DNA from 3 places in the Kocuria sp. LUK genome. Region 1 is predicted to be linked to each of the others. Evidence: riboswitches for the same ligand, from Rfam matches in the RefSeq annotation. Region 1 holds a riboswitch; each other region holds the start of a gene.
The links. Region 1 has a riboswitch for thiamine pyrophosphate ahead of thiO (glycine oxidase ThiO). Riboswitches for the same ligand answer to the same signal wherever they lie in the genome.

Region 1 (6,958 bases):
CGCGTCGGGGACTCCTCGGCGATGCCGGCGGCGTAGGCGGCGGGGTCCCCGAAGGCCTCCTCCGGGGTCTCACCGGCAGCCGTGCAGTGGCTCTCGACCTCGCCGAGGCGGTCCCCGATCACCGGGCCCGGGACGTCGCGCAGGCGCAGCTCGAGCACGAAGTCCTCGCACCACGCGTGGTGGGCCCGCACGAACGGGCGCTGCCAGACCTCGGCGGAGAGGGGACGGGTGCGGGCGTCGGCGTTCACGGTGTGCTCCTCGGGGTGTGGGGGGTGCGCGGGGGCGGCGGGGCGCCGTCGGCGGGGGAGAGGTGGCCGGTGACCGTGGCCGCGAACGTCCGCCACCGGGCGGTGCCCTGTTCGAGCTCGGCGCGGCCGGCCTCCGTGAGGGCGAAGTACTTCCGGCCCGGCCCGCCCTCGCCGGCCCGCCACTCGACGGTGACCAGGGCGTTCTTCTCCAGCCGGGCCAGCAGCGGGTAGAGCGTCCCGCCCTTGACCTCGCCCAGACCGGCCTCGGCCAGGGCGGTCGCGATCGCGTAGCCGTAGCTGGGCCCTCCGGCGAGCGTGCGCAGGACGCACAGGCCCAGGACGCCGCGCAGCCACTCGCTGTGCTGGGTGACGGTGCTCATGCCTACATAGTGCCGCTATCTAGTCAGGCTGTCTACTGTCTGTGCTCCCTCCGGCCGGCGCTCAGCGGGTTCCCCCGCGCAGCACGTCCACGTGCACGTGGTCGAGGTGGCGCAGGATCTCGTTGTCCGGGTCGGGGGCGTCGTAGTCCTGCCACTGCCCGCGCAGGCCGTGCACGCTCCAGACCCGGTCGTCGAAGATCACGTACTGCACCTCCAGCTCCTCGGCGTGGGCGACGAGCCAGTGCGCCAGGACCCACCCCTGCCGCCGGTTCTCCTCGGTCACCGGGCGGAAGAAGACGTCGACGGCGCGGCCGTCGTAGTGCGTCGACTCCGCCCCGTGCCCGGTGCCCACGCCACCGGGGGCGAAGCCGCCGAGGCTCTGCTCCCCGAAGACCCCGGTCATCGCCTCGAGCAGCCGCTGGGCGCGCGGGGTCAGGCCGGAGGGGGTCAGCTCCTGCGCCGGCAGGTCCTCGGCGGCCGTCGCCCGGCAGCTCAGGCTCGGGCCGGCGTCCCCGGGCGGGCCCTCGGCCAGCCGCTGCAGCACGGCGTCGTCGAGATCGGAGGTGTCCGGGGGAGCCTGCCCGCGGGCCGCGAGCGCGACCGCGGTGGTGGCCCGCTGCGCCTGCTCCCGGTCGAGCCCGATCCGCCCCTCGGCGGTCTCGACCGTGCACTCGCTGCCCCAGCCCGGCCCCGCGCCCGTGCGCAGGGCCTCGAGCAGGCCGGGGCCGAGGAGGGCGAGCGCTCCCGCGAGCGCCGCGAGCAGCAGCAGTCCCGCGAGCGGGCGCCCGGAGCGGCGCCGGTCCCCGGTCGTGGTGGCGATGGCGCACCTCCTCGGCATGCGGTCCGGAGCTCCCGTTCTAGCAGGCCAGGCTGGGTCCCGGCGGGGAGCGGCGCGGCGCCGGGGGACGATCCGTGGTCCCGGGTCCCTCGCCCGGCCCGCCGGGGCGGTGGACCGTGTGCAACGGCGGGTTCTTCGCGGAGGGTGAAGAACCGGCGATGTTCTGCTCCTGGACGGGGATGCGCAGGGCCGGCACTGGGGCACAGTGAGGTGCACCACGAACGGGAACGGCAGTTCCCGGGGGATCGAGATCCGGACGGCACCCCTCGACCTGGGATCCCCACCGCAGCTCCGGCCGGCTCCACCACGACCGGCCGGAGCTGTGCGGCACCGCCGGCGCGCCTCGCCGGCCGCCGATCCCGCACAGCGTCCCGCCCCGCCCGCCCGGCGGAGCGGGGCGCGGGCCCGCCCGGCGGGCCGCCCGAGACGAACACCCCTTCACCGGGGAGGAGATGACCCATGAACCGACCAGCCGTCCGTCTTCACGAGCACGAGGTGACGCCCGTGGGCCTGTGGGCCCTGCGCGCCGGGGCCCCCACCGTGGCCGTCGTGGTCTCGCTGAACTTCCCGGGGCTCACGCCCCGGCACCGCGACCTGGTGCGCCGCTACACGCGCACCGCGCTGCAGGCCCTCGTCGACGCGGGCGCCCGGCCGATCCTCGTCGACTCCAGCGCCGCCGCGCTGCCCGACCCGGCCGTCGCCGCGGCCGCCGACGGGCTGCTGGTGCTGGGCGGCGGCGACGTCGACCCCGCCCTCCACGGGGCCGAGGGGCCCGTGCCCGGCCAGTACGGCGTCGACCCGCGCGCCGACCGCTACACCCTGGAGCTGCTCACCGCGTGCCTCGACCGCGACGCCCCGCTGCTCGCCGTCGGCCGCGGCGCCCAGCTGCTGAACATCGCGTGCGGCGGGACCCTCGTCCCCGGCCTCGGCCCCGGGCACCAGGGGCACCCCGAGCGGGCCGAGGCCCGGGAGGAGGAGGTCGTGCTCGCGCCCGGCAGCCGCCTGGCCGGTCTCCTCGGTGCCGGGCGGGCCACCGTCCGCTCCGACCACCACCAGGGCCTCGCCGTCGTGGGCCCCGCGCTGCAGGTCGCCGCCGTGGCCGGGGACGGCACCGTCGAGGCCGTCGAGCACCGCCACCGCACCTGGGTCCTCGGGCTGCAGTGGCATCCCGAGGACGCCCACGGTCCGTGCGCGCACCGGCGGGCGCTGTTCGGCGCCTTCGGGGCGCAGCTGGCGGCCGGCCGCCGCCCGGCCGCGGGGGAGCAGCTGCTGGCCGCGTGATCCGGCGGGCACCGCTCCCGCACGAGGATCACCCAACCCGCGAGGGACACCCAGCCCCCGAGGGACACCCAGCCCGCGAGGGGCGGCGTCCGGCGGTTCTGCTTCCCGCAGAGCCGCCGGACGCCGCCCCTCGCAGTGCGTCTTCGCGGTGCGTCCCGGGGTGCGTCCCGGGGTGCGTGCCGGGGTCAGGCCGGCAGCAGCTCCCGCAGCCGGCGGGCGGCCGCCTCCGGGTCGGCGGCCTCCGTGACGGCCCGCACGACGACGGCGCGCCGCGCCCCGGCCGCCAGCACCGCCGGCAGGCGATCGGCGTCGATGCCGCCGATCGCGAACCACGGCACGGTCCCCGTCCGGCCGGCGGTCAGCGCGGCGGTCTCCTCGACGAGCCCGAGGCCGGTGGCCGCCCGCCCGGGCTTGGTGGGGGTCTCCCACAGCGGGCCGGTGCAGAAGTAGTCGACCTCGGGGTCCTCGAGCGCGGCGCGGGCCTGGGCGGTGCTGTGGGTCGAGCGCCCGATCAGCACGTCCGGGCCGAGCAGCGCGCGGGCCTGTGTGGGGGAGAGGTCGTGCTGGCCGCCGTGGAAGACGTCGGCGCCCACGAGCGCGGCGACGTCGGCGCGGTCGTTGACGGCGACCAGCGTCCCGTGCTCGGCCGCGACCCGCGCCAGCACCGCCAGGGCCTCGAGCTCGGCGTCCACCTCGAGGGACTTGTCGCGCAGCTGCACGACGTCCGCCCCGCCGGCGCAGACCGCGTGCAGGAACTCCTCGAGGTCGCCCCGCTCCGTGCGCGCGCCGGTGCACACGTACAGGCGGGCCGCGGCCAGCCGGGCGGTCCGCTCGCGGCGCAGCGCGCTCACCGGCGCGCCGCCGGGCGCACCGGGGGTCGTGACGGATCGGGGGGTCTCGGTATGCTGGGTCACACGCTGAACAGTAGTCCGTGAGGACGAGTTCCAGCGCGTTCTGCGGGAGCCCCGGACGGGGCTGAGAGGGCTTGAGCGCCGACCGCCACACCTGATGCGGGTCATGCCGCCGTAGGAAAGGACAGCCGGTGGACACCGTGCACCCTCCGACCACCTTCCCGCACCCGGCCGGGGCCGAGCACCTGCGCGCGGACGTCGCCGTGGTCGGCGCCGGCGTCATCGGCCTGGCCACCGCCTGGGAGCTGCGGCGCCGGGGGTGCTCCGTCGTCGTCGTCGACCCCGACCCCGGGGCGGGCGCCAGCCGCGCCGCCGCCGGGATGCTCGCCCCCGTCAGCGAGGTCCGGCACCAGCAGGACGCGCTCGTCCCCCTCATGCGCGCCTCGGCCGCCGCGTACCCGGGGTTCGTGGCCGGGCTCGAGGCCGCCGCGGGCGCGTCCGTGGGCCACCGCGCCACCGAGACCCTCGTCTGCGCCGCCGATCCCGCCGACCGGCAGGCCCTGGCCGACCTGCGGGAGCTGCAGCTGCGCCACGGCATGGAGGTGGAGGCCCTGCCGGTGCGCGCGGCCCGCGCCCTCGAGCCCGCGCTGAGCCCCCGGCTCGCCGGCGCCTTCCGGATCCCCGGGGACCACCAGGTCGACCCGCGCCGGCTCGTCGCGGCCCTGCTCGCCGCCCTCACCGCCCAGGACCCGCCCGAGGGCGCCCCGGCCGGGCCCGTCCGCATCGTCCACGACCGGGTCACGGCCCTGCGCCGCGGGCCCTCCGGCGCCGTGACCGGCGTGCGCCTGTCCCGGGGCGGGATGGTCTCCGCCGGCGGGACGCTCCTGGCCCCGGGCGCCGCCCTCGCCGCGATCGACGGGCTGCCCGCCGGGGCCCGCCCGCCCCTGCGCCCGGTGCACGGGGACATCCTGCGCGCCCGCCTGCCCGACGGGGCCCCCGAGCTGCTCGGGCGCACCGTGCGCGGGCTCGTCCACGGGGTGCCCGTCTACCTCGTGCCCCGGGCCGACCGCACGCTCGTGATCGGGGCGACCTCCCGCGAGGACGACCTCGCCGGGGCCAGCGCCGGCGGGGTGTTCCGGCTGCTGCGCGACGCCCAGGCGCTGGTGCCCGGCACTGCCGACCTCGAGCTCACCGAGGTCCTCGCCCGCGCCCGCCCCGGGACCCCCGACGACGTCCCCTGCCTCGGTCCGGTCCGCGACCCGGACGGGACCCCCGTGCCCGGGCTCGTGCTCTCCACCGGCTACTTCCGCCACGGCGTGCTGCTCGCCCCGCTGGCCGCCCGCCTCGCCGCCCAGCTGCTCGCCGGCGAGCCCGGCCCCGACCCCGCCGCCGACGCGCAGCTGCTGGCCACCACCGACCCGCAGCGCTTCGCCACCCCGTCCCCGACTCCCAGGAGCCCCCGATGACCGTCCTCCGCCTCAACGGCCGCCCGCACGAGACCGAGGGCGAGCCGACCGTCGCCGACCTCGTCGCCGAGGCCGTCGGCCGCCCCCTCGGGCCCGACGGCGCCCCGCTGGACGGCGGGCGCCTCGGGGTCGCCGTGGCCCTCGACGCCGCGGTCGTGCCCCGCAGCCGGTGGGCGACCACCACGGTGGGCGAGGGCCGGTCCGTCGAGATCGTCACCGCCGTGCAGGGAGGCTGAGCCCGTGCACCCCGCCTCCGACCCGCTCGTCCTCGACGGCGTGCGCCTGTCCTCCCGGCTGATCATGGGCACCGGCGGGCTGAGCTCCCTGCACACCCTCGAGCAGGCCCTCGTGGCCTCCGGCACCGAGCTGACCACCGTGGCCCTGCGCCGCTACGCCCCCGGCCGCGGCGACTCGCTGTTCGGGCTGCTCGAGCGCCTCGGCATCCGGATCCTGCCCAACACCGCCGGCTGCGCCACCGCCCGCGACGCCGTGCTCACCGCCGAGCTCGGCCGCGAGGCCCTCGGGACGGACTGGGTCAAGCTCGAGGTGATCGCCGACGAGCAGACGCTGCTGCCCGACGTCGTCGAGCTGCTGGACGCCACCGAGCAGCTCGTGGCGCGCGGCTTCCGGGTCCTCGCCTACACCTCCGACGACCCGGCGCTCGCCCGCCGGCTCGAGGACGTGGGCGCGGCCGCCGTGATGCCCCTGGGCGCCCCCATCGGCACCGGCCTGGGCATCCTCAACCCGCACAACATCGAGCTCATCGCCGCCCGCGCGTCCGTGCCCGTGGTCCTCGACGCCGGGATCGGCACCGCCTCCGAGGCCGCCCTGGCGATGGAGCTCGGCTGCGACGCCGTGCTGCTGGCCAGCGCCGTCACCCGGGCCCAGGACCCGGTGGCCATGGCCACGGCGATGCGCCACGCCGTGACCGCGGGCCGGCTCGCGGCGGCCGCCGGGCGGATCCCCGCCCGCCGCCACGCCGCCGTCGCCTCCTCCCCGCAGGCCGGGCGGATCGGCGCGGATCCGTTCGACCCCGGTCCGGCCGATCCCGCGGGGGTCCCGGCCGGGGACCGGTCCCCGGTGGGGGAGCCCCGGTGAGCCCGCTGCCCCCGCTCGTGGACCCGGGCCCCGAGCTGACCCGCGCCGAGCTCGAGCGCTACGCCCGCCACCTCGCCCTGCCCCAGGTCGGGCCCCTCGGGCAGCGGCGGCTGCGCCGCGCCCGCGTGCTCGTGGTCGGCGCCGGGGGACTGGGCGCCCCGGTCCTGCAGTACCTCGCCGCCGCCGGGACGGGGGTGCTCGGGATCGTCGACGACGACGTCGTGGCGCTCAGCAACCTCCAGCGCCAGGTGCTCCACGGCACGGCGGACGTCGGCCGGCCCAAGGCCGACTCCGCCGCCGAGGCCGTCGCCCGGCTCGACCCGGGCGTGCACGTGCGCACCCACCCCGTGCGGCTGGACGCGGACAACGCGGTCGCGCTGTTCTCCGGCTACGACCTCGTGGTCGACGGCGCCGACAACTTCGCGACCCGCTACGTGGTCAGCGACGCCGCCGCACTGGCCGGGATCCCGTGCGTGTGGGGCTCGATCCTGCGCTTCGAGGGGCAGGTCAGCGTCTTCTGGGCCGGGCGCGGGCCCACCTACCGCGACCTCTACCCCGAGCCCCCGGCCCCCGGGGAGGTGCCCAGCTGCGCCGAGGGCGGGGTGATCGGCGCCCTGCCGGGCACGATCGGCGCGGTCATGGCCACCGAGGCGGTCAAGCTCGTCACCGGCGCCGGGGAGCCCCTGCTCGGGCGGGTGCTGCTGCACGACGCCCTGGCCATGACCTGGCGCGAGCTGCGCCTCGCGGCCGACCCCGCCGCCGCCCCCGTCACGGCGGTCGCCGCCGCCGAGGCCTC
Region 2 (6,958 bases), on a different contig from region 1:
CGACTGCACGAGCAGCGTGAAGACCTGCCCGCCGAACTCGCGCAGCGCCGCGAGCGGGCCGCGGCCGCCGCCGGCGCCGCGGGCCCGCCGGGCCATCGCGAGCGTGTCCCACTCGGCGGCCAGCACGCCCACGAGCCGCAGCGCCGCGAGCGAGGCGAGCACGAAGCGGGCCGGCAGGCGCAGGGTCTGGGCGAGGCCGTCGGCGAGGTCCGCGGGGTCCGTGGTGAGCAGCACCAGCAGCCCCGGCAGGGCCAGCGCCAGCCCGCGCAGGGCGATCGCGGCGCCGGCGGCCACGGCCCCGGCGGACAGCTGCGTGAGGCCGAGGTCCAGCAGCACCGGCCCGGAGTCCTCCGCGAGCAGCACGGTCCCCCAGCCGCTGACCAGCGCGGCGAGCACCAGGGGCCAGGCGCGCACCAGCAGGGCCAGCGGCCGCTGGCCCGCCAGTCCCAGGAGCACGAGCTCCCCCGCCAGGACGACGCCGGAGGTCACGGGGTCGGCGCTGACCACGAGCACCGCCGTCAGCAGCAGGGCCCCGCCCAGCTTCACGAGCGCGTCCGTGCGGCCCAGCAGGGAGCGCCGGGCCGCCGGGGCGAGGGCGAGGGCGCTCATCGCCGTGCTCCTGCCGCCGGGCGGGCCAGGTCCAGGACCTCGGCGCCGATCGCGCGCACGAATTCGGCGTCGTGGGTCACCGCGAGCACGGACGTGCCCGCCTCGACCAGCTCGAGGAGCAGCTCCACGAGCTCGGCCCAGGTCATGGCGTCCTGGCCGAAGGTGGGCTCGTCGAGCACGAGCACGTCGGGGGCGGTGGCCAGCACGGTGGCCACCGACAGCCGGCGCTGCTCCCCGCCGGAGAGGGTGAACGGGTTCGCCTCCGCCACGTGGGCTAGCCGCAGCCGCGCCAGCAGCCCGTCGGCCAGGCGGCGGCGCTCCTGCGGGTCCGCGCCGGCGAGGCGGGGCCCGTGCTCGAGCTCCTCGCGCACGGTGGGGCGCAGGAACTGGTGCTCGGGCTCCTGGAAGACCGTCCCGATCCGGGCCACGAGCTCGCGCCCGGGCCACGCGAACGGGTCCGGCCCGGCGCCGCGGGCCAGGGCGGGGGCGGCCTCGACGCGCCCCCGGACCGGGGGCAGCAGTCCCGCGAGGGTCAGGGCGGTCGTGGACTTGCCCGCGCCGTTGGGGCCGGTCAGCGCGAGCACCCGCCCCCGGCGGAGCACGGCGTCCACCCCGGCGACGGCCGTGGGCAGGTCCCGCCCGGCGGCCGCGTCGTCCACCGGGCGGCCGGTGCGCGCGGCCCGGCGGCGGGCCCGCAGCTGCCGCCGGGTCGGGCGGGTGCGGGAGACGGCCAGGTCCTCCCCCGTGAGCAGCGGCTCGGGCTCCGGCGCCCCGGGCACCGGCCGCGGGGCCGGGCGGGCGGGCGGCACCCAGCCGGGCACCCACACGCCGGCCGCGCGCAGTTCGTCGCCGGCGGCGCCGAAGACCTCCGCGGGCGGGCCGTCGTGGCTGATCCCGCCGTCGCGGCCCAGGACGACGACGCGGTCCACGGCGTCGGCCCACACGGCGGTGCGGTGCTCGACGACCACGAGGGTCGCGCCGCTGCGCTCGAGGCACGCCAGGACGGCCTCGCGGACCTGCCGCACGCCGTCGGGGTCGAGGTTGGCGGTCGGCTCGTCGAGCAGCAGCAGGCCCGGGTCCGTGGCGACGGCGCCGGCGAGCGCGAGCCGCTGCTTCTGCCCGCCGGACAGGGCCGCGGTGGGGTGCTCCAGGGGCAGGTCCAGCCCCACCCGGTCGAGGGCCTCCCGCACCCGGGGCCAGATCTGCTCCCGGGGCACGGCGAGGTTCTCGAGGCCGAACGCGGTGTCGTCGCCCACGCGCGGGAGCACGACCCCGGACTCGGGGTCCTGCTGCACGAGCCCGGCCCGGCCCCGTGCGCGCTCGGGGTCCGTGCCGTCCACGAGCAGCTCGCCGAGGCGGGCCTGCCCGTCGTCGTCGTGGAGCACGCCCGCGAGGGCGTGCAGGAGGGTGGACTTGCCCGCGCCCGAGGGACCGAGGAGCAGGACCCGCTCCCCCGGGTCGAGGACGAGGTCGATCCCGTGCAGGGAGGGCTCCTCCCGCCCGGGGTGGTGCCAGCCGAAGTCCCGGGCCTCGACCCGGGCGCCGCCGGCGGCGGGCCGGGCGCGGGCGGACGCGGCCGCGGTGGCCGTCACCGGCGCGCGGCCCGGCCGGAGGCGAGGCCGTCGAGCACGCCGGTGCGCGCCAGCGCCCGGACCGCGGCCCACATCAGCGCCCCCGCGAGCACGGCCCCGGACACCACGGCGAGGACGGCGTAGACGACCTGGTGGGAGAGGGCCCACTCGTAGTTGTAGATCAGGTTCTCGCTCACGCCCAGGAACAGCCCGCTGACGGCCCCGGCCAGGACGGCCACCAGCACGTCGAAGCGGCGGTAGCGCCACGCGGCGAGGACGAGCTCCGCGCCCAGGCCCTGGATCAGGCCGGAGAGGATCACGGTCCAGCCGAAGTGGGTGCCGAGCAGGCCCTGCAGCACGGCCGCGAGCAGCTCCACGAACAGCGCCGCGCCCGGCTTGCGGATCACGAGCCCGCCGAGCACGCCGGCCACGAGCCACCCGCCGGTGATCAGCCCGGTCGCGGGCGGGTAGGCCGTGGCGGCGGCGGCCACGGAAGGGTAGAGCAGGTTGGACCAGGCCCAGAACACGACCGCGCACACGGCGGCGAGGACGGCGGCGACGACGATGTCGACGACCCGCCACGAGAGCCGGCGCGCGGGGCGGGTGCGGTCCGTGGGACGGTGGACGGTGGTGTTCACGGCGGTTGCCTCCTGGGCTCAGCGAGCCGATCGGTGCCAGGAGGGGAGGACGGCACGGCGCGCCGTGGCGCGCACGACCGTCCCGAGGTGCTCGACTCCCTTCGCCGGTGCTAACCGGAGCAGGTTCGAGGGTCTGCGGTGATCCGCACTCTCAGCGCTGTGCCGCCGTCGCCGGCGGGGTGCGCTCCCCTGTCGTTCAAGTGCCACCCAGTCTACTGCGCCGGAGCCGCGGCCGGTACCCGGGCCGGTCGCGACCGGGACGGGGGTGCTCCGGACGGGATGCGCGGGGCGGGTCCGCGCCCGGACGTGCGCGAGGGCGGGGCTCCGCCCCCGGTTCCCCGGGGCGGAGCCCCGCCCTCGCGCACCGCTGCCGCGGGCTCAGACCTCGGAGCCGCTGGTGGCCTTCGGCCGGTTCTCCAGCTCGTGGACCTTGCGGCTGATGGCGACCTTGATGACCGTGCCGACGAGACCGGTCATCAGCGCCCAGATGATGATGCCCGTCCAGGCCTCCTCCGGGTCCGGGTTCTTGGCCGGGGGCTCCTGGCCCGTGACCTTCTTCCAGCCGGCGGCCAGGACCTTGTTCGTCAGGGCTACGCCGCCGAGGGAGGCGCCGGTGCCGAGCAGGTGCAGGATCTGGGTGTTCATGGGCGGGTGCTCCTTCTGGGTCGCGGGCCGGGGCGGGGGCCCCTGGGATCCGTCCCAGCCTAGCGCGTCCGCCCGGGGCCGTCAGTGTGCTGTCCGTCGGGGCCGACGCGGTTGAGCACCTCCTGCAGGTCGTCCTGGGTGAGGGTGTCGCGGTTGAGGTGCTTGGTGCGGTAGGTCGAGCGCCCCACCATGTGCGCCGAGACGGGCACCGTGAGCAGCTGGAACACCCACCCGAGCACGATCAGCGGGATCATCCACGCGTTGCGGCTGCCCAGGGCGACCGCGGTGAGCATCAGCAGCAGCCCGAAGACCTGGGGCTTGGTGCCGGCGTGCATGCGGGTCAGCAGGTCGGGGAAGCGGACGAGGCCCACGGCCGCGGCCAGCGACATCAGGGCGCCGACCACGAGGCACACGGCCGTCGCCGCGTCCAGGACGGTCTCGGTCACGGGGCTCACCGCCCGTGCTCGGCGGTCTGGGTCGCGAAGCGCGCGACCGTCACGGAGCCGATGAAGCCCACGAGCGAGACGATGACCATGAGCACCAGGTTGTCCAGGTGCCCGTGGTAGGCCATGTCCACCGCGAGGGCGGCCGCGACGATCGCGAGCAGCACGTCGGTGGCCACGACCCGGTCGAGCAGGGACGGGCCCTTGGCCAGGCGGTAGAGGGTGCCGGCCGCGCCCAGGCTCAGCAGCACGGCGGCGATGCCCACGGCGATCTCCATCACGGGCGGTCCTCCTCGGTCGCGGGCCGGGTCTGCCCGGCGGGTGGGTCGGTCGGGGGTCCGGCGTGTCCCGCGCGGTCGTCCTCGGGCCGGGGCCCCTCGTCGGTCCGGGCGGCGGTGTGACCGGCGGGGCCCCGTCCGGGCCCGGGCGGGCCGGCCTGCACCGGGGTGCCCGGGCCGTCGTGGGCCGGATCGTCCTGGGCGCGGTGGTCCGGGCCGGCCCGACCCGCGCCCGGCCCGTCCGGCTCCGTGGACCCCGCCGCGGCTCCGTCGTCGCCCCGGCCCCGCACGATCTGCTGCTGCGAGGTGATGGGGGCGCGGATCGCGGCGCTGTCCGGGTCCGCGCCCGTCCCGGGGCGGCGCTCGGCGCGCAGGGCCGCGAGCTCCTCGCGGGTGCCCATGATCCGGATCCAGGCCGCCTCGATGCGCAGCACGGCGCGGCGGAAGTCCTCGGCCTGCTCCGGGGTGCGGACGTTGAGGGCGTGGAAGTACAGGGTGGCGCCGGCCCGGTCGACCTCGATCACGAGGGATCCGGGGATCAGCGTCATGGTGTGCCCGGTCGCGGTGAGCAGCAGGTCGGAGCGCGTGCGCAGCTGCACGCCGACCACGGCGTTGCGCGTGCGCGGTCCCACGAGCAGCGCCACGAGCAGCACCTCGAAGCTGGCCTTCGCGACCTGCCACACGAAGGTGGCCGTGAACAGCGCGAAGTGCACCGGGTTGAAGCGCCCGGAGAGCTGGACCGGCGGCAGGTAGAGCACCCAGGTGACGAGCAGGGCCAGCAGCGCCCCGAAGACCAGGTTGCCGGCCCGGAAGTCGCCCCACAGGGCGCCCCAGACGAGCACGAGCCACACCAGCAGGGGCAGCTCGACGAGCAGCGGGTTCCGGGGCCGGGTCACGGGGCCTCCTCCACGACGGGCTGGGGGCCCGTGGACAGGTCCAGGACCGCGCCGACGTAGCGCTCGGGGCGCACGAGGTTCTCCGCGGCGTTGTCCGCGAGCTGGAACAGCGGTCCGGCGAAGACGGTCAGGGCCACCCCGACGGCCACGAGCGCGGAGGTCGCCCCGAGCATCGACGGCGACATCAGCCGGACGTCGCCCTTGCCGCCGAAGCGGCCCGCCTGGTCGTCGACCCCGCCGGAGGTCAGCAGGAAGCGGGAGCCGGCCGGCACGGGGGCCATCAGGATCGGGTCGGGGTACTCGGCGTCCTCCGGGGCGCGCAGGAAGGCGCGGTTCCACACCCGGATCAGCGCCATCAGCGTCAGCAGGGACACGAGCACGGCACCGGCCACGAGGACGTAGGAGAGCCAGTCCCCGCGGGCCACGCCCGCCTGGAGCAGGCCCGCCTTGCCGAGGAACCCGGAGAACGGCGGGATCCCGCCGAGGTTGAGCGCGGGCACGAGGTAGAGCAGGCCCAGCAGCGGGGAGATGCGGGCCAGGCCCGCGAGGCGGTCCACGTTCGTGGACCCGCCGCGGCGCTCGATCAGCCCCGCCACGAGGAACAGGCTGGTCTGGATCACGATGTGGTGGGCCACGTAGTACACGGTGGCCGCGAGCGCCTCGGCGGTGCCGACGGCCACCCCGAAGATCATGTAGCCGATGTGGCTGATCAGCGTGAACGAGAGCATGCGCTTGATGTCGATCTGGGCGAGGGCGCCGAGGATGCCCACGACCATCGTCAGCAGTGCGACCGTCATCAGCAGCCCGTCGATGCGCTCGGCCGGGAACAGCAGGGTCTCGGTGCGGATGATCGCGTACACGCCGACCTTCGTCAGCAGGCCCGCGAACACGGCGGTGACGGGTGCGGAGGCCGTGGGGTAGGAGTCGGGCAGCCAGAAGGACAGGGGGAAGACGGCGGCCTTGATCCCGAAGGCGATCACGAGCATCAGGTGCAGCTGCAGCTGCGTGCCCACGGGCAGCTCGGCGAGCTTCACCGACAGGTCCGCCATGGTGATGGTGCCGGTGGCCCCGTAGATCATCGCGATGGTGATGAGGAACAGCACCGAGGAGATCACCGAGACGACCACGTAGGTGACGCCGGTGCGGATGCGCTGGACGGTCCCGCCCATCGTCATCAGCACGTAGGAGGCCACGAGCAGGATCTCGAAGCCGACGTAGAGGTTGAACAGGTCCCCGGCCAGGAAGGCGTTGGAGACCCCCGCCACGAGGATGAGGAAGGAGGGGTGGAAGATCGAGATCGGCCCCTCGTCGTCGCCGTCGGCCACGCCCTGGCCGGTCGCGTAGACGAGCACGGACAGCGAGACGACCGTGGAGACGACCAGCAGCAGGGAGGAGAGCTGGTCGACGACCATGACGATGCCCCACGGGGCCTCCCAGCCGCCCAGGTGCACGGCCTGGGGGCCGAGGTCCCAGGTGCCGACGAGCACGACCGTCTCGACGACGAGGCTGAGCACGAGCGCACCGATCGCCACGGTCCGCTGCAGCCGGTTGCGCCGCAGCAGCAGCAGGTTCAGGGCGGCGCCGAGGAACGGGATGATCACGGCCAGCGGGGCCAGCTGCGCGGGGTTGAGGGTCATCGGGTCCCCTCCCGTCCGGCCGTCGGCGCGCCCGGGGCCTCGACGTCCTCGTCGGGGTCGCGCCCGGCCGCCTCGTCGCCGGGCGAGGTGTCGAACTCCGTGGTGTCGGCGGGGATCTCGGCGTCGTCCTCCACGTCGTAGGAGGACTGGCGCGCGACGCGGCGGTCCTCGACGTCGTCCTGGATCTCGTCGCGGCGCCCGAGCACCCACGAGCGGTAGATCATGCCGAGCAGGAACGCGG
Region 3 (6,958 bases), on a different contig from region 1:
GCCGAGGTACTGCGCGTTGGAGTCGCGGCCGTTGCGGGTGGAGCTCGCGCCCTTCTTGTGTGCCATGGGGTGTGCCTACCTTCGTGTCAGGACTGGCGTCTGCTGTCGGATGAGGGGACCGGGACGGTCAGGCGTCGATGCCGGTCACCTTGACGGTGGTCAGTTCGGCGCGGAAGCCCTGGCGCTTCTTGTAGCCGGTCTTGTTCTTGAACTTCTGGATGGAGATCTTGGGACCGCGCAGGTCCTCGACGATCTCGGCCGTGACCTTGACGTTGGCCAGGGTCCCGGCGTCGGAGGTCACCTTGTCCCCGTCGACCAGCAGCAGGGCAGGAAGCTGGATGGTGCTGCCTGCACCGCCGGCGACGCGGTCAAGGGTAACGAGGTCTCCGACGGAGACCTTTTCCTGGCGGCCGCCAGCGCGGACAATCGCGTACACCACTTGGGAACTCACTTCTCTCGACGTCTTTGATGGAACAGTTCGGGTCGAGCGCACACCTGACAGGACCAACGACGTTGAGACGAGCCGCCGGTGACCGGGCCGTGGGACCGAACCGTGGTCAGCGCAGGGTCGCCGCAATTTCAGGAACTGCACCCGCATGTGCCGCCGGGCGGGGCGTCCGGAGTCGAACGCGCGCGCACCAGGCATGGCACCGAGGGTCAAGACTACTCGATCGCGCCAACCCGCGGCAAACGACCCGCCGCCCCGGCCCCGGCACACCCCTGTCCGCCCGGTCCGGCGGCGGTGCCGGCGAGCGTCGGTTCGAGGGGTGCCGCGAAGAAGTCCCGCTCGAGCGCGCACGCCTCCAGGAACGCCTCCCGCATCCGCTCGCGCAGCGCCGGGGAGGCCTCCCGGGCCGCCTCGTCGAGCAGCCGGCGGGCCGTGCGGGTGGCCTCCTGGAACCCCTCGTCGGCGTAGGTGGCCAGCCAGTCCGCGTACGGGTGCTCGGCGTGCCCGGCGGCCTCGGCCAGCCCCTGGAGGTGGCGGCCGACCTCCGCGTAGACCCAGTAGCACGGCAGCACCGCGGCCAGGCCCACCGGGTACGGCTCGGCGGCCGTGGCCGCCAGCAGGAACGCGGTGTACCGGCGGGTGGTCGGCCCCGCGGCGGCGGGGCGCTCCCGCCCGGCCTGGCGCAGCCGGGCCCGGTGCAGCTCGGCCTCCGTCTCGGTGCAGCTCACCGAGCCCGCGGCGAAGAACCGCCGGGAGGCCTCGTCCGGGGCGCGCGCCGCCAGCTGGGCCAGCGCCCGGCCGTAGTGCTCCAGGTACTGCAGGTCCTGGTCGAGGTAGGCCAGGAACGGCTCCGGCGCGAGCCGGCCGTCGCCGAGCCGGCGCACGAACTCCAGCTCCTCGATCTGCCGGCGCACCCCGGCGGAGTCGGCCCACAGCTCGTCGCTGAACCGCTCCGGTGCCGTGCCCCAGGAGGCGAGGGCGTCCTGGACGTGGTGGAAGTGGTGGACCGGTCCGCTGCCGCCGCCCACCTCGAGCCCGTCGGCCTCCGCCAGCGCGCCGCGCAGCCACTCGCGGGCGATCCGCAGGCTCGTCGGCCAGTCCCCGTGCCGGACCTGGAGGGTGGCCAGGGCCGAGGAGAGGGAGCAGCCGGTGCCGTGGGAGTTGGCCGTGGGCACGCGGGCGCCGTCGAGGGCCACGAGCGGCTCCGGCGAGCCGGGCCCCACGAGGGCGTCCGGGGTCCGGTCCCCGGCGAGGTGCCCGCCCTTGACGAGCACGAGCACGTCGTGGGTCCGGGCCACGCGGTGGCCCTGGGCGAGCGCGGCGGTCCACGACGGGGCCGGGTCCTCCCCCGCCAGCACGGCCAGCTCCTGCAGGTTGGGGGTGACGAGGTCGGCGAGCCCGAGCACGGCGCGCAGGGCGTCCTCGGCGTCGGGCTCGAGCAGGCGCCCGCCGCTGGTGGCGACCATGACCGGGTCGAGCACCACGACCGGCGGGCGGTGCTCGGCCAGCCACCGGGCGACGGCCTCGATCACGGGCACCGAGCCGAGCATGCCGATCTTCACGGCGTCGATCACGACGTCGTCGCTGACCGCCTCCAGCTGGGCGGTGAGGACCTCGGCGGGCGGGACGTGCACCGAGCGCACGCCGAGGGTGTTCTGCACGACGACGGCGGTCACGGCGCTCATCCCGTAGCCGCCCATCGCGGCGATCGACTTCAGGTCCGCGTGCTGGCCCGCCCCGCCGGTGGGGTCGGTGCCGGCCACGGCCAGGACGCGGGGCACGCGCGCGCTCATCGGGCCCCTTCCCCCGCGGCGGGGCCGGCCGCGGCCGGTTCCGGCGGCCCGTCCGGCCCGGCGCCCGGCGCACGGCCGGACGCGGCGAAGGCCCGCACATAGCGGGCGGCCGCGGCGGCGGGGTCCGGGGCCGCGCAGATCCCCGAGACCACCGCGAGCCCGGCGGCCCCGGCGGCCCGCAGCGGGGCGGCGTCCTCGACGCGCACCCCGCCGATGGCCAGGCACGGCAGGCCCGTGCGGGCGGCGGCGCGGGCGAAGCCCTCGACCCCGAGCGGCTCGGGGTGGTCGGGCTTGGTGCGCGTGGCGTGCACGGCGCCCACACCGAGGTAGTCCACGGTGCCCGGGGGCAGCGCCGAGGCGGCGGCCAGCTCCCCGGCCGAGGCCGCGCTCAGGCCCAGGACCGCGTCCGGGCCCACGACGCGGCGGGCGAGCTCGACGGGCAGGTCGGCCTGCCCCACGTGCACCCCCGCCACGGGGGCCCCCGCGGCCCGGGCCGCGAGGTAGACGTCGGCGCGGTCGTCGACGAGCACGGGCACCGCACGGCCCACGCGCTCGGCCACGGCCACGAGCAGGGCCGTGAGCTCGCGGGCGGTGGCGCGCTTGTCCCGGACCTGGACCATGCCGGCGCCACCGGCCACGGCGGCCGCGACGACGTCGGGAACCCGGCGCGGGGCGCTGAGGGCGGTGTCGGTCACTAGGTGCAGGACGAGGGCGGCGGGATCGAGGCGGGCGCTCACCGGCCGTCCTCCTCGCGCACGAGCCGGGCCCGGGCGGCGACCTGCTCCGGGGTGATCCCGTGCAGCCGGTCCAGCAGGTTCACGGCGAAGGACCCCGGCCCCCCGGCGGTGGCCGCGGCGTCCTCGGCGGCCAGGGTGTAGACGGTGGTGGCCGCGACGGCCGCGGCCGCCGGGTCCTCCGCCACGGCGGTGAACGCGGCCGTCAGGGCCCCGAGGGCGCAGCCGCCGCCGGTGATGCGGGTCAGCATCGCGCTCCCGTGGGGGACGCGCACGACCGCCCCACCGGCGGAGCGCACCAGGTCCACGGGCCCGGACACGGCGACCGCGCACCCGGCCCGTGCGGCCAGCTCGGCGGCGGCCCCGCGCGCCGCGTCGACGTCGTCGGTGGCGTCCGTGCCGCGGCCGCCGGCGCCGCCGGCGAGGCCGATCACCTCGGACGCGTTGCCGCGCACCACGGCAGGGCGGAAGGCGAGCAGGTCGCGGGCGAGTGCGGTGCGCACGGGCAGCGCGCCGACGGCCACCGGGTCCAGCACCCAGGGCCGGCCCGCGCGGGAGCGGGCGCCGACGGCCTCGTAGGCCGCCCCGCGCTGCTCGGCGGAGGGCGTGCCGGTGTTCACGAGCAGCCCGTCGGCGAGCTCGGCGAACACCCCGCCCTCCCCCTGGATGTCGGTCATCGCCGGGGACGCGCCCACGGCGAGCAGGACGTTGGCGGTGACGTTGGCGACCACCGTGTTGGTGATGCACTGCACGAGCGGGGCGGCCGTGCGCAGCCGCTCGAGGGCCGCGGCGGCGGCCTCGGCGAGGGCGGGGTCCGGGGGCGCGGCGCTCCCGGGCCGCGGCGGGGAGGTGGAGACGGCATCGCGCATTGCGACATCCCTTCGCTAGTACTGACTAGATCAGGTTCGACGGGTGTGATCTCAGCCGCTGCTCGCGGCACCCCGTGTCACGTGGTCCTGCCAGTCTAGCCACCCGTGCGGCACGGGGCCCGGCAGGTCCGGACCGGTGCGGCGGGTCCGGCGGTGCGGCGGGTCCGGCACGGGGCCCGGCGGTGCGGCGGTCGGGGCGGGGACGGCCCCGGCCGCCCGGCCGGGGTCCGTGCGCGGTCGCCGCGCCGGGTCCGGGACGGGGAAGGACCCCGGCCGCGCGGGCCGGGGTCCTTCCGGGTGCTGCAGGGTGGGATGCCGGGGCTCAGCCCTCGCCGGCGGGGCGGCCGCTGGTGAGGTCCTCGGCCTTGACGCCGACGCCCACGATGGTCGGGGCACCGGAGCCCTGCGGGCGCTCCTGCCCGGCGGGCCGGGCGGGCAGCTTCGCGACGTGGCGGGCGCCCTCGGCGGCCGCGGCCTCCTCGGCGGTGACCGTCGCCTCGCCCGCCCGTCCGGCCGGGGCGCTGGCCCGGCGGGAACGACGACGGGGCCGTGCGGGCTCCTCAGGGCGGGCCGGCTCCTCCTGCCGCGGCTGCTCCGGCCGGCGGGGCTGCTCCGCCTGGCGGGCCGGCTTCTCCCGCGGGGCACGCTCCTGCCGCGGGGCCGGCTCGGGGGCACGGCGCGCCGGGGTCTCGGCCTGCGCGTCCGCCGGGGCACCGAAGGCGTCGGCCAGGGAGTCCAGCGTCAGCCGGGCGCCCTCCGCAGGGCGCTCGGGCTGCTCACCGGCCGCGGCGTGGCCCTGCGGGAGCTCGATGACCTCGCCCTTGATCGTCAGGCGCGACGCGGCGCCGTCCTGCTGCTCGGGCGCGGCCCCGCGATCCTCGCCACGGTCCTCGCCGCGGGGCTCCTCACGGTCCCCGGGCTCCGGCCGCTGCGCGGACTCGCCGCCCTGGCCCCGGTTGCGGCTGCGCTTGCCGCGCCGCTTCTTGCGGGAGCGCCCGGATCCCTCCGAGCGGCCCTCGCTCTCCTCGCCCCGGGCCCCCTCCGCCGCGGGAGCCGTTCCGGCCGCCGCGTGCTCGGCGGCGGCCTCGGCCGGCACCTCGTGGTGGGTGGCGGCGGCGATGGTCGCGAACGCGGTGCGGGCCGCCTCCGCCTTCGCCTTCTCCGCGGGATCCGCCTCGGCCGGGCGGGCCTCGGCCCGCGGCTGCTGCTCGGCGCCGCCGCGGCGGCTGCGCTTGCGCTCGGTGCGGTTCGGGCGCTGCTCGCGCGACTCGGAGCCGGACCCGCCGGCGCGGCCCTCGAGCGGGTGGTCGTGGACGACGACCCCGCGGCCGGCGCAGTGCTCGCACGGCTCCGAGAAGACCTCGAGCAGGCCCGTGCCCATGCGCTTGCGGGTCATCTGCACGAGGCCCAGCGAGGTGACCTCGGCGACCTGGTGCTTGGTGCGGTCGCGCCCCAGGCACTCGACGAGACGCCGGAGCACGAGGTCGCGGTTGGTCTCGAGGACCATGTCGATGAAGTCGATGACGATGATCCCGCCGATGTCGCGCAGGCGCAGCTGCCGCACGATCTCCTCGGCGGCCTCGAGGTTGTTCTTGGTGACGGTCTCCTCGAGGTTGCCGCCGGAACCGGTGAACTTGCCCGTGTTGACGTCGACGACGGTCATCGCCTCGGTGCGGTCGATCACGAGCGAGCCGCCCGAGGGGAGGTAGACCTTGCGGTCCAGCGCCTTCTGGATCTGCTCCTCCACCCGGTAGTGCACGAACAGGTCCTCGTCCTCGTCCCAGCGCTTGAGCCGGTCCAGGAGGTCCGGTGCCACGTAGGTCACGTAGGCCTCGATGTTGTCCCAGGCCTCCTCGCCCTGGACGACCATCGTCGTGAAGTCCTCGTTGAACACGTCCCGGACGGTCTTGATGGTCAGGTCCGGCTCCGCGTAGAGCATCTCGGGGGCGAGGGTCTTGGAGGAGCCCGCCCGCTCCTGGATCTGCTCCCACTGCGCCCGCAGCCGGTTGATGTCGTGGGTGAGCTCCTCCTCCGAGGCGCCCTCGGCCGCGGTGCGCACGATCACCCCGGCGCCGTCCGGCAGCCGGTCCTTGAGGATCTTCTTCAGCCGGTTGCGCTCGACGTCGGGCAGCTTGCGGGAGATGCCGGTCATCGACCCGCCGGGCACGTAGACGAGGTAGCGCCCGGGCAGGGAGATCTGGCTCGTGAGCCGCGCGCCCTTGTGCCCGACCGGGTCCTTGGTGACCTGCACGAGCACCGAGTCCCCGGACTTCAGGGCGTTCTCGATCCGGCGCGGGCCGCCCTCGAGGCGCGACGCGTCCCAGTTGACCTCGCCGGCGTAGAGCACGGCGTTGCGGCCCCGCCCGATGTCGATGAACGCGGCCTCCATGGAGGGCAGCACGTTCTGGACCTTGCCGACATAGACGTTGCCGATCAGGGAGTCCTGCTGCGTGTGGGAGACGAAGTGCTCGGCGAGCACCCCGTCCTCGAGCACGCCGATCTGGATCCGGTTCTCCTTCTGGCGCACGAGCATCTGCCGCTCGACCGACTCGCGCCGGGCGAGGAACTCGGCCTCGGTGATCACCTGGCGCCGGCGGCCCGTCTGGCGGGACTCGCGGCGGCGCTGCTTCTTGGCCTCGAGGCGGGTGGAGCCCTTCACGGCCACGACCTGGTCGGGTCCGGCCGGTTCCGCGCCGCGCGGGGCGCGCACGCGGGTGACGGTGTTGGGCGGGTCGTCGTCGCTGCCGCCCACGAGCTCCATGTCGACGTCCCCGCGGCGGCGCCGGCGCCGGCGCCGGCTCGTGACCGGTCCGTCGGGCTGCTCCCCGCCCTCGTCCTCGGCCTCGGCGGTCTCGGCGTCCACGCCGTCGCCCTGGTCTTCGAACGAGGCCTCCTCCTCGCGGCGGCGGCGGGCCTCCCGGCGGCGGGCCGCCCGGGCCTCCGCCGCCTGCCGGATCTGGTCCAGGTCCGGGGCGTGGAACATGATCGAGGTCGCCGTGACGGCCGAGCTCAGGGCGGTCAGGGGGTCCTCGTCCTGCTCGGTCTCCGGCGCCCCGGACTCCTGCTCCGGGACCTGCCGCTGCGCGGCGGTCCCGTCGGCGTCCGCGGGCTGCG

Region 2: it holds a riboswitch for thiamine pyrophosphate, as region 1 does, so the genes downstream of both, LQU92_RS12805 (ECF transporter S component) here and thiO (glycine oxidase ThiO) in region 1, are expected to answer to the same signal.
Region 3: it holds a riboswitch for thiamine pyrophosphate, as region 1 does, so the genes downstream of both, thiM (hydroxyethylthiazole kinase) here and thiO (glycine oxidase ThiO) in region 1, are expected to answer to the same signal.

The regions. Positions count from the first base shown of each region.
Region 1 covers NZ_JAJMZI010000004.1:751-7,708, forward strand. Annotated here, with positions in the region: gene LQU92_RS07905 (hypothetical protein) at 1-248, opposite strand, end outside; gene LQU92_RS07910 (PadR family transcriptional regulator) at 245-628, opposite strand; gene LQU92_RS07915 (hypothetical protein) at 690-1,466, opposite strand; gene LQU92_RS07920 (gamma-glutamyl-gamma-aminobutyrate hydrolase family protein) at 1,926-2,747, shown strand; gene thiE (thiamine phosphate synthase) at 2,933-3,598, opposite strand; TPP riboswitch at 3,694-3,796, shown strand; gene thiO (glycine oxidase ThiO) at 3,790-5,064, shown strand; gene thiS (sulfur carrier protein ThiS) at 5,061-5,300, shown strand; gene LQU92_RS07940 (thiazole synthase) at 5,365-6,162, shown strand; gene moeB (molybdopterin-synthase adenylyltransferase MoeB) at 6,159-6,958, shown strand, end outside.
Region 2 covers NZ_JAJMZI010000007.1:20,493-27,450, reverse strand. Annotated here, with positions in the region: gene LQU92_RS12815 (energy-coupling factor transporter transmembrane protein EcfT) at 1-609, opposite strand, end outside; gene LQU92_RS12810 (ABC transporter ATP-binding protein) at 606-2,201, opposite strand; gene LQU92_RS12805 (ECF transporter S component) at 2,198-2,818, opposite strand; TPP riboswitch at 2,898-3,019, opposite strand; gene LQU92_RS12800 (DUF4235 domain-containing protein) at 3,197-3,463, opposite strand; gene mnhG (monovalent cation/H(+) antiporter subunit G) at 3,523-3,909, opposite strand; gene LQU92_RS12790 (monovalent cation/H+ antiporter complex subunit F) at 3,915-4,184, opposite strand; gene LQU92_RS15345 (Na+/H+ antiporter subunit E) at 4,184-5,080, opposite strand; gene LQU92_RS12780 (Na+/H+ antiporter subunit D) at 5,077-6,717, opposite strand; gene LQU92_RS12775 (Na(+)/H(+) antiporter subunit C) at 6,714-6,958, opposite strand, start outside.
Region 3 covers NZ_JAJMZI010000001.1:40,593-47,550, reverse strand. Annotated here, with positions in the region: gene rpmA (50S ribosomal protein L27) at 1-66, opposite strand, end outside; gene rplU (50S ribosomal protein L21) at 128-439, opposite strand; gene LQU92_RS00215 (bifunctional hydroxymethylpyrimidine kinase/phosphomethylpyrimidine kinase) at 664-2,241, opposite strand; gene thiE (thiamine phosphate synthase) at 2,238-2,978, opposite strand; gene thiM (hydroxyethylthiazole kinase) at 2,975-3,844, opposite strand; TPP riboswitch at 3,835-3,929, opposite strand; gene LQU92_RS00200 (ribonuclease E/G) at 4,167-6,958, opposite strand, start outside.